2 regions of the Streptomyces sp. AA4 genome follow, and region 1 is predicted to be linked to the other one. Evidence: riboswitches for the same ligand, from Rfam matches in the RefSeq annotation. Region 1 holds a riboswitch; the other holds the start of a gene.
The links. A riboswitch is a leader RNA that binds a small molecule or an ion and turns the genes downstream of it on or off. The one in region 1 is predicted to bind thiamine pyrophosphate.
Positions count from the first base shown of each region.

Region 2: linked by a shared signal. The riboswitch ahead of SSMG_RS32310 (thiamine ABC transporter substrate binding subunit) and the one ahead of thiC (phosphomethylpyrimidine synthase ThiC) in region 1 are both predicted to bind thiamine pyrophosphate.

Region 1 is NZ_GG657746.1:7,689,384-7,692,649, reverse strand. Features, by position in the region: gene thiC (phosphomethylpyrimidine synthase ThiC) at 1-1,375, opposite strand, end outside; TPP riboswitch at 1,423-1,555, opposite strand; gene SSMG_RS35020 (peptide deformylase) at 1,683-2,249, opposite strand; gene SSMG_RS35015 (DUF3263 domain-containing protein) at 2,389-2,697, shown strand; gene SSMG_RS35010 (LytR C-terminal domain-containing protein) at 2,694-3,266, shown strand, end outside.
Region 2 is NZ_GG657746.1:7,103,328-7,106,593, forward strand. Features, by position in the region: gene SSMG_RS32310 (thiamine ABC transporter substrate binding subunit) at 1-890, opposite strand, end outside; TPP riboswitch at 922-1,033, opposite strand; gene SSMG_RS32315 (4a-hydroxytetrahydrobiopterin dehydratase) at 1,058-1,348, shown strand; gene SSMG_RS32320 (hypothetical protein) at 1,735-2,421, opposite strand; gene SSMG_RS32325 (GlxA family transcriptional regulator) at 2,522-3,266, opposite strand, start outside.

The DNA of each region.
Region 1 (3,266 bases):
CGTGGAAGGACCGCGCGGTGTCCGGGTCGAGCGACAGGTTGAACTGGTCGTTCCACCGGAATTCGAAGCGGGCCTTGGACAATTCGTCGTCCCAGTCCTGCGCGTACTGGTGGCCCTTGGCGAGGTCGGCGGCGTGCGCGGCGATCTTGTAGGTGATCACGCCGGTCTTCACGTCGTCGCGGTTGGGCAGGCCCAGGTGCTCCTTCGGCGTGACGTAGCACAGCATCGCCGTGCCGTACCAGCCGATCTGCGCCGCGCCGATCGCCGAGGTGATGTGGTCGTACGCCGGGGCGATGTCCGTGGCGAGCGGGCCGAGCGTGTAGAACGGGGCCTCGCCGGTGAGCTTCTCTTCCAGCTCGACGTTTTCCTTGATCTTGTGCATCGGCACGTGGCCGGGGCCCTCAATCATCACCTGCACGTCGTGCTCGCGGGCGATGTGCGTCAGCTCGCCGAGGGTTTCCAATTCGGCGAACTGGGCACGGTCGTTGGCGTCCGCGATCGAGCCGGGGCGGAGGCCGTCGCCGAGCGAGAACGTCACGTCGTACTCGCGCAGGATCTCGCACAGCTCGGAGAAATGCGTGTACAGGAAGGATTCCTGGTGGTGCGCGAGACACCAGGCCGCCATGATCGACCCGCCGCGGCTGACGATGCCAGTGACCCGGCGCGCGGTGAGCGGGATGTAGCGCAGCAGCACGCCGGCGTGCACCGTCATATAGTCGACGCCCTGCTCGCACTGCTCGATCACGGTGTCGCGGTAGATCTCCCAGGTGAGCTTTTCCGGCTCCCCGTTGACCTTTTCCAGCGCCTGGTAGATCGGCACGGTGCCGACCGGGACCGGCGAATTGCGCACGATCCACTCGCGCGTCTCGTGGATCCGCTTGCCGGTGGAGAGGTCCATGATCGTGTCGGCGCCCCAGCGGGTGGCCCACACCATCTTGTCGACCTCTTCCTCCACAGAGGACCAGACGGCCGAGTTTCCCATGTTGGCGTTGATCTTCACCAGGAAGTTCTTGCCGATGATCATCGGCTCGGTCTCCGGATGCTTGCGGTTGACCGGGATCACCGCGCGCCCGCGGGCGACCTCGTCCCGCACGAACTCCGGAGTGCAGCGCTCGCGCGCGGCGATGAACTCCATTTCCCGGGTGATCACCCCGGCTTTCGCCCAGCCGAGCTGGGTGTTGTGCTCCCGCCCGTCGGCCCAGCCGGACCGAAGCGGGTGCAGTCCATTGTGGACATCGATGTTCGCGTCCGGATCGGTGTAGGGGCCGGACGTGTCGTACACGTCGAAATGCTCCCCGTTCGACAGGTCGATCCGCCGAGCCGGAACCCGCAGCCCGGATTCGGTGCGGTGGTAGACCTTCCGCGAGCCGGTGATCGGCCCGGTGGTGACGGACGGGGCGATGGCACCCTGGTTTTCCAGCGTCGTCAACGACGTTCACTCCCTACGCCGGCATTACCCGGTCAGGTTCATGCGGTCGGTGACGCCGGGTGTCCGCGAGATGGACACCAGTCACCCTCTCAGCCCGCCAAGGCGCGAGCTCCCGCGTTGCATTCGGTTGAGGTTGCTCGTCCGACGATGCCATGGCGCCTAGGCCGGACACAACCCTCCCGCCCGTCTGGCCGAAGGACGACGAAGGCCTCCTCGGCGATTCCGAGGAGGCCTTCGGGGAATTCGGCGCGGGTCAGGCGTCCGCGGGTTCCTTGGGCGGCAGCCAGGTCAGCCCGGGCACGCCCCACTTGTTCTTCTTGAGCATCTTCTTCGCCGCGCGCGCGTGGCGGCCGACGAGACGGTCCAGGTAAATGAACCCGTCGAGGTGATCGGTCTCATGCTGGAGGCAGCGCGCGAAGTAGCCGGTGCCCTCGACCTCGATCGGATTGCCCTCGACGTCGAAACCGGTCACCTTCGCCCATTTGGCGCGTCCGGTCGGGTACGACTCGCCGGGCGCGGACAGGCAGCCCTCCCAGTCGTCGTCCGGGTCCGGCATGGTCTCCGGGATCTCGGAGGTCTCCAGCTTCGGGTTGACCACCACGCCCTTGTGCTCGACGCCCTCGTCGTCCGGGCAGTCGTATACGAACACCCGCAGGTCGAGCCCGATCTGGTTGGCCGCGAGGCCCACGCCCTCGGCCGCGTACATGGTCTCGAACATGTCCTCGACGAGGGCGGCGAGCTTGTCGTCGAACTCGGTGATCTCGCGCGTGGGCTGGTGCAGCACGGGTTCGCCGGCGATGCAGATGGGGTGGACGGTCACGGACGCCGAGTTTAGTCGGACCCTTCTGGTACACCTGGATCGGACCGTGACGCGCCGTGTCGGATGCCCATGTCGAGCATGGGTTCCGTGGTTCAATGACGCCCGCGGAAGGACTGCCGACACCGATTGCGAGGACCGCATGGACGCCGCGGAGTCGATGGCTGGGAACCAGCCGTCGCCGCCGGAAAATGTCGGTGGCCTGACCGAACGCGAACTGGACATTCTCGCGTTCGAGCGGCAGTGGTGGCGCCACGCCGGGGCGAAGGAGAACGCCATCCGGGAGCGCTTCGGACTGTCCTCCACCCGTTACTACCAGTTGCTGAACACGCTGCTGGCCAAGCCGGAGGCCGTCGCGGCCGATCCGATGCTGGTCAAGCGGCTGCGCAAAACGCGCGCCGCCCGTCAGCGCAAACGCGGGGCCCGGCGGTTGGGGATCGAGCTGTCATGAGCGTCTTCTCGGGACTGTCCAGGCCGTTGAAGGCCGCGGGCGTCGCGCTGATCGGGGTCGCGGTGGTCGCCGCCGTCATCGGCGGGATCACCGTGCTCAACACGAGCGGGGACCAGAACGCCGGACCGACCACGTCCGGCGAGCCCACCGCGCCCGGCGGATCGTCGTCGGCCGCGCCGGGGCAGTCGTCCTCGGCGGCTCCCAGCTCCGCGCCGTCGTCGCCCGCGTCGTCGGCCCCGGCCTCGTCGTCCGCCGCGTCGTCGGCTCCGGCTTCGAACCCGGCCGGGCAGCCCGGCGCCCAGCCGGGCCAGCAGCCCGGGCAGCCGGGCCAGGCGGGTCCGGACCAGCAGGCCTCCAACAAGTGGGTCACCCTGCGGGTCTACAACAACTCGCTGATCAAGCACCTCGCCGAACAGGCCGCCGCCGACTTCCGCGGCTCGGGCTGGAACGTCGCCGAGGTCGGCAACTACAAAGACGGCGTCATCCCGACGACCACGGCCTACTTCCGGCCGGGCACCGACGAGGAAGCCGCGGCGAAACAGCTGGCCAAGGAGTTCGGCTTCCAGGCC
Region 2 (3,266 bases), 590 kb from region 1:
AACTGCTGCGACAACAGGAAGTCGACGACCTTCTGCGCCTGCGGGATCTGCTTGCCGTTGGTGAGCACGCCCGCGTACTCGACCTGGCGGAAGCACGTGTCGAGCAGCGCCTTGGTGCGCGGCTTGCCGTCCTCGCCGACCTCCGCGGCCGGCGACGAGGCGTAGGACACGACGATCGGCCGCGGGCCCTTGCCCGACGAGCCGGAGAAGTCCTTGGTGTAGGCCTCCTCCCAGCCGCTCACGGTCTTGAGGCCGTTGTCCTTCAGCTTCTGCCAGTAGCCCTTCCAGCCGTCCTCGCCGTACTTCGCGACCGTGCCGAGCAGGAACGCCAGCCCCGGCGACGCGGTGGCCGGGCTCTCCGCGACGGTCAGGTCCTTGTACTTGGGGTCGGCGAGGTCGTCGTAGCTCTTCGGCTCCGGCAGCCCCTTGCTCGCGAAGTACGCCGGGTCGATGTTCACGCAGACGTCGCCGAGGTCGACGGCCGACAGCCGGTGCTGCGGGTCGACGGAGTAGCGCTGCGGACCGCGGTCGGCCTCCGGGCTGGTGTAGGGCTGGAAGACGCCCTCGCTGAGCGCGCGGGAGGCGAAGGTGTTGTCGACGCCGTACGCGACGTCGCCGATCGGACTGCCCTTGGTGAGGACGAGCTTGTTGGTGAGCGCGCCGGCGTCGCCGGACTTGAGGATCTTGAGCTTGATCCCGGACTGGCGCTGGAAGGCGTCGAGCACGTCCTGCGGGGCCGCGAACGAATCGTGGGTGACCAGCGTGACGGTCGGCGTCTTCTGGTCCGGGCTCGCGGACGACCCGCCCGAGTCGCCGCCGGAAAGCGAGCAGGCGCTGGCGAGCACCGCGACTCCGGCGAGGCCTGCCACCGTGCGGACGGTCCGCGACATCATTCTTCCCCTCCTGCACTGCGCCGGATGAGGGAGAGCGATACGGCCTCCCTACGCCGGCATGATCCGGATCCAGGTGCGAACGGTCGCGGGTTGACGGCCCGCCTCTCAGCCCGGCGTACCGGACTCCCGTGGCAATGCCGCAGCGTAGCCGACACCATGGAGTGATGACTCAGCTATTGAACGACTCGGCAGTGGACCAGGCCCTCGGCACCGTCCCGGAGTGGCGGCGCGAGGACGCGACGATCGTGCGGACCGCCGAACTCCCGTCCTTCCCGGCGGCGATCGAGGTGGTCGACCGGGTGGCCGAGCTCGCCGAGGAGGCCGACCACCATCCGGACATCGACATCCGCTGGCGCACGCTCGTCTTCCGCCTCAGCACCCACTCCCTCGGCGGCCTGACCGAACGCGATTTCGCGCTGGCCCGCCAGATCGACGAGGTGCTGGCGGCCCGCTGACCAGGTGTGATGTCGGCAACCCTGGCAACACAAGAGGCCCCTTCGCGCGTCTCCCGGACAGACGATGAGAAGGAGGTCCGCATGGTCCAGGCACTCGTGGTGGGAATGGGTTCGTTCGTCCTGATGGTGGCCGCCGCGGGAGGCGTGCTGTGGCACACCGCGCGCACCCGGCGTGACCTTGATCACAAGCGGTAACAGTGAGCTAGATCAAGGCGCTATCCCAGCGGTAATCATCGGCACTCGCCCCGCTAGGACCCGCCATGAACAGCACATCTGCCCAGCTCACCGCCGCACAGCGCACGTGGGTCGCGGCGTTCTCGACCGCTGTCGTCCTCCTGTCGATGGTGGTGCTCGGTCTGCTCGGCTGAGCCCTTGCGCCGGGCGCCTCAGAGCACCGGGTCCGCGGGCGGCAACGCCGGGACTCGCTGATGCCACTTCGCGTGCTCGACCCAACCCGGCGGCAGCCACTGGCCGGTGACGAGCTGCGGATGCCGCGGGTGCTCGGCGTACGCCCAGGTCACGAACAGCAGTTCGGCCCACTCCGACTGGATCAGCCAGGAGACCGGGCCGTTCTTGCTGTTCCCTGTCACATGCACGACCGCCGGGGCGACCACCGCCGCGCCGGTGATCGCCTTCCAGTGCCACCCGTGCACGCGCGGCGTGTAGAGATGGAAGCCCTGCGGGCTCAGGTAGATCCCGCCCTGCTCGATCGGCACCCAGCGCGGAACCGCGGCCGCGGCCGCCCTCTGCCGTGCCCGGGACCGGGCGATCGCCCCGCCCACCAGCGAACCGGCCACGAGCCCGACCCCGAGCGCCCCCGTCCCGGCCACGAACGGCGTCGAGACGCTCCAGCTGCCGTCCCCGAGCGCCCGGAAGTCCGAAACCACGACCGCCCCGGTGGCCCAGAACCGCTCGCCGGTCGCGTTCCGGCCGGGAAACGGCGCGAGCACCTCTTCGACCTGACCGAGATCGGCGTTGTCGGCCATCAAGCCGGCGAGGTAGCAGGTGTAGCTCAGCACGTCGTCGCGATAGGTCCACGGCGGCGCCATCGCGGACGGCTGTTTTTTCGTCATTCAAACCCCCTCGCTGAATGAGGGGACCGATCGTAGCGAAGGACCGGCCAGCTATTCGGCCGGGGAAGTGTTGTACTGCAAGGAATACTCCAGTGCGGGGCTAACCGATCCGGAACCGCTCCCGGTATTCGTTAGGCGTCGTAGTCAACGTCCGCCGAAACGACCGGTTCAGAGTAGAAACAGTGCCGAATCCGCAGTTCCGGGCAATTCTCGGCAGAGTTTCATCCGTCGTCTCCAGCCGATGCCTCGCCGCCTCGACGCGCGCGTGTTCGACGTAGGCGGCAGGCGTCATCCCCAACTCCGCCTTGAAGACGCGCGTGATCTGCCGGTCCGTGACATGCGCGTGCGCGGCCAGCTCGGACACCGTCAGCGGCTCCGCCAGGTGAGCCGCGATGTACTGCCGCAGCTCGTCCACCCGCCGGGTCGCGGACGCGGGCTCCAGCGACACACTGAACTGGCTCTGCCCGCCCGGCCGCCGCAGGAACATCACCAGCTGACGAGCCACCCGCGAGGCCAGTTCCGGACCGAAATCATCGGCCACCAGCGCCAGCGCGAGATCCAGGCACGCGCTCAGCCCGGCGCCCGTCCACACGGAACCGTCGCGGATGAAGATCGGGTCCGCGTCGACGGTCACCTCCGGATGCTCGGCGGCGAGCTGCCGGGCCGTCGACCAGTGCGTGGTGGCCCGTTTGCCGTCGAGCAGCCCCGCCGCCGCGAGGAGGTGCGCGCCGACGCAGACGGACGCCACCCGCCGCGTCCGCCCAGCCAGGCGGCGCACCTCCTCGACCACCGCCGGGTCGCACCGCGCGACGATCTCCCCTTTCGCCCCCGTCGTCACCGCACCA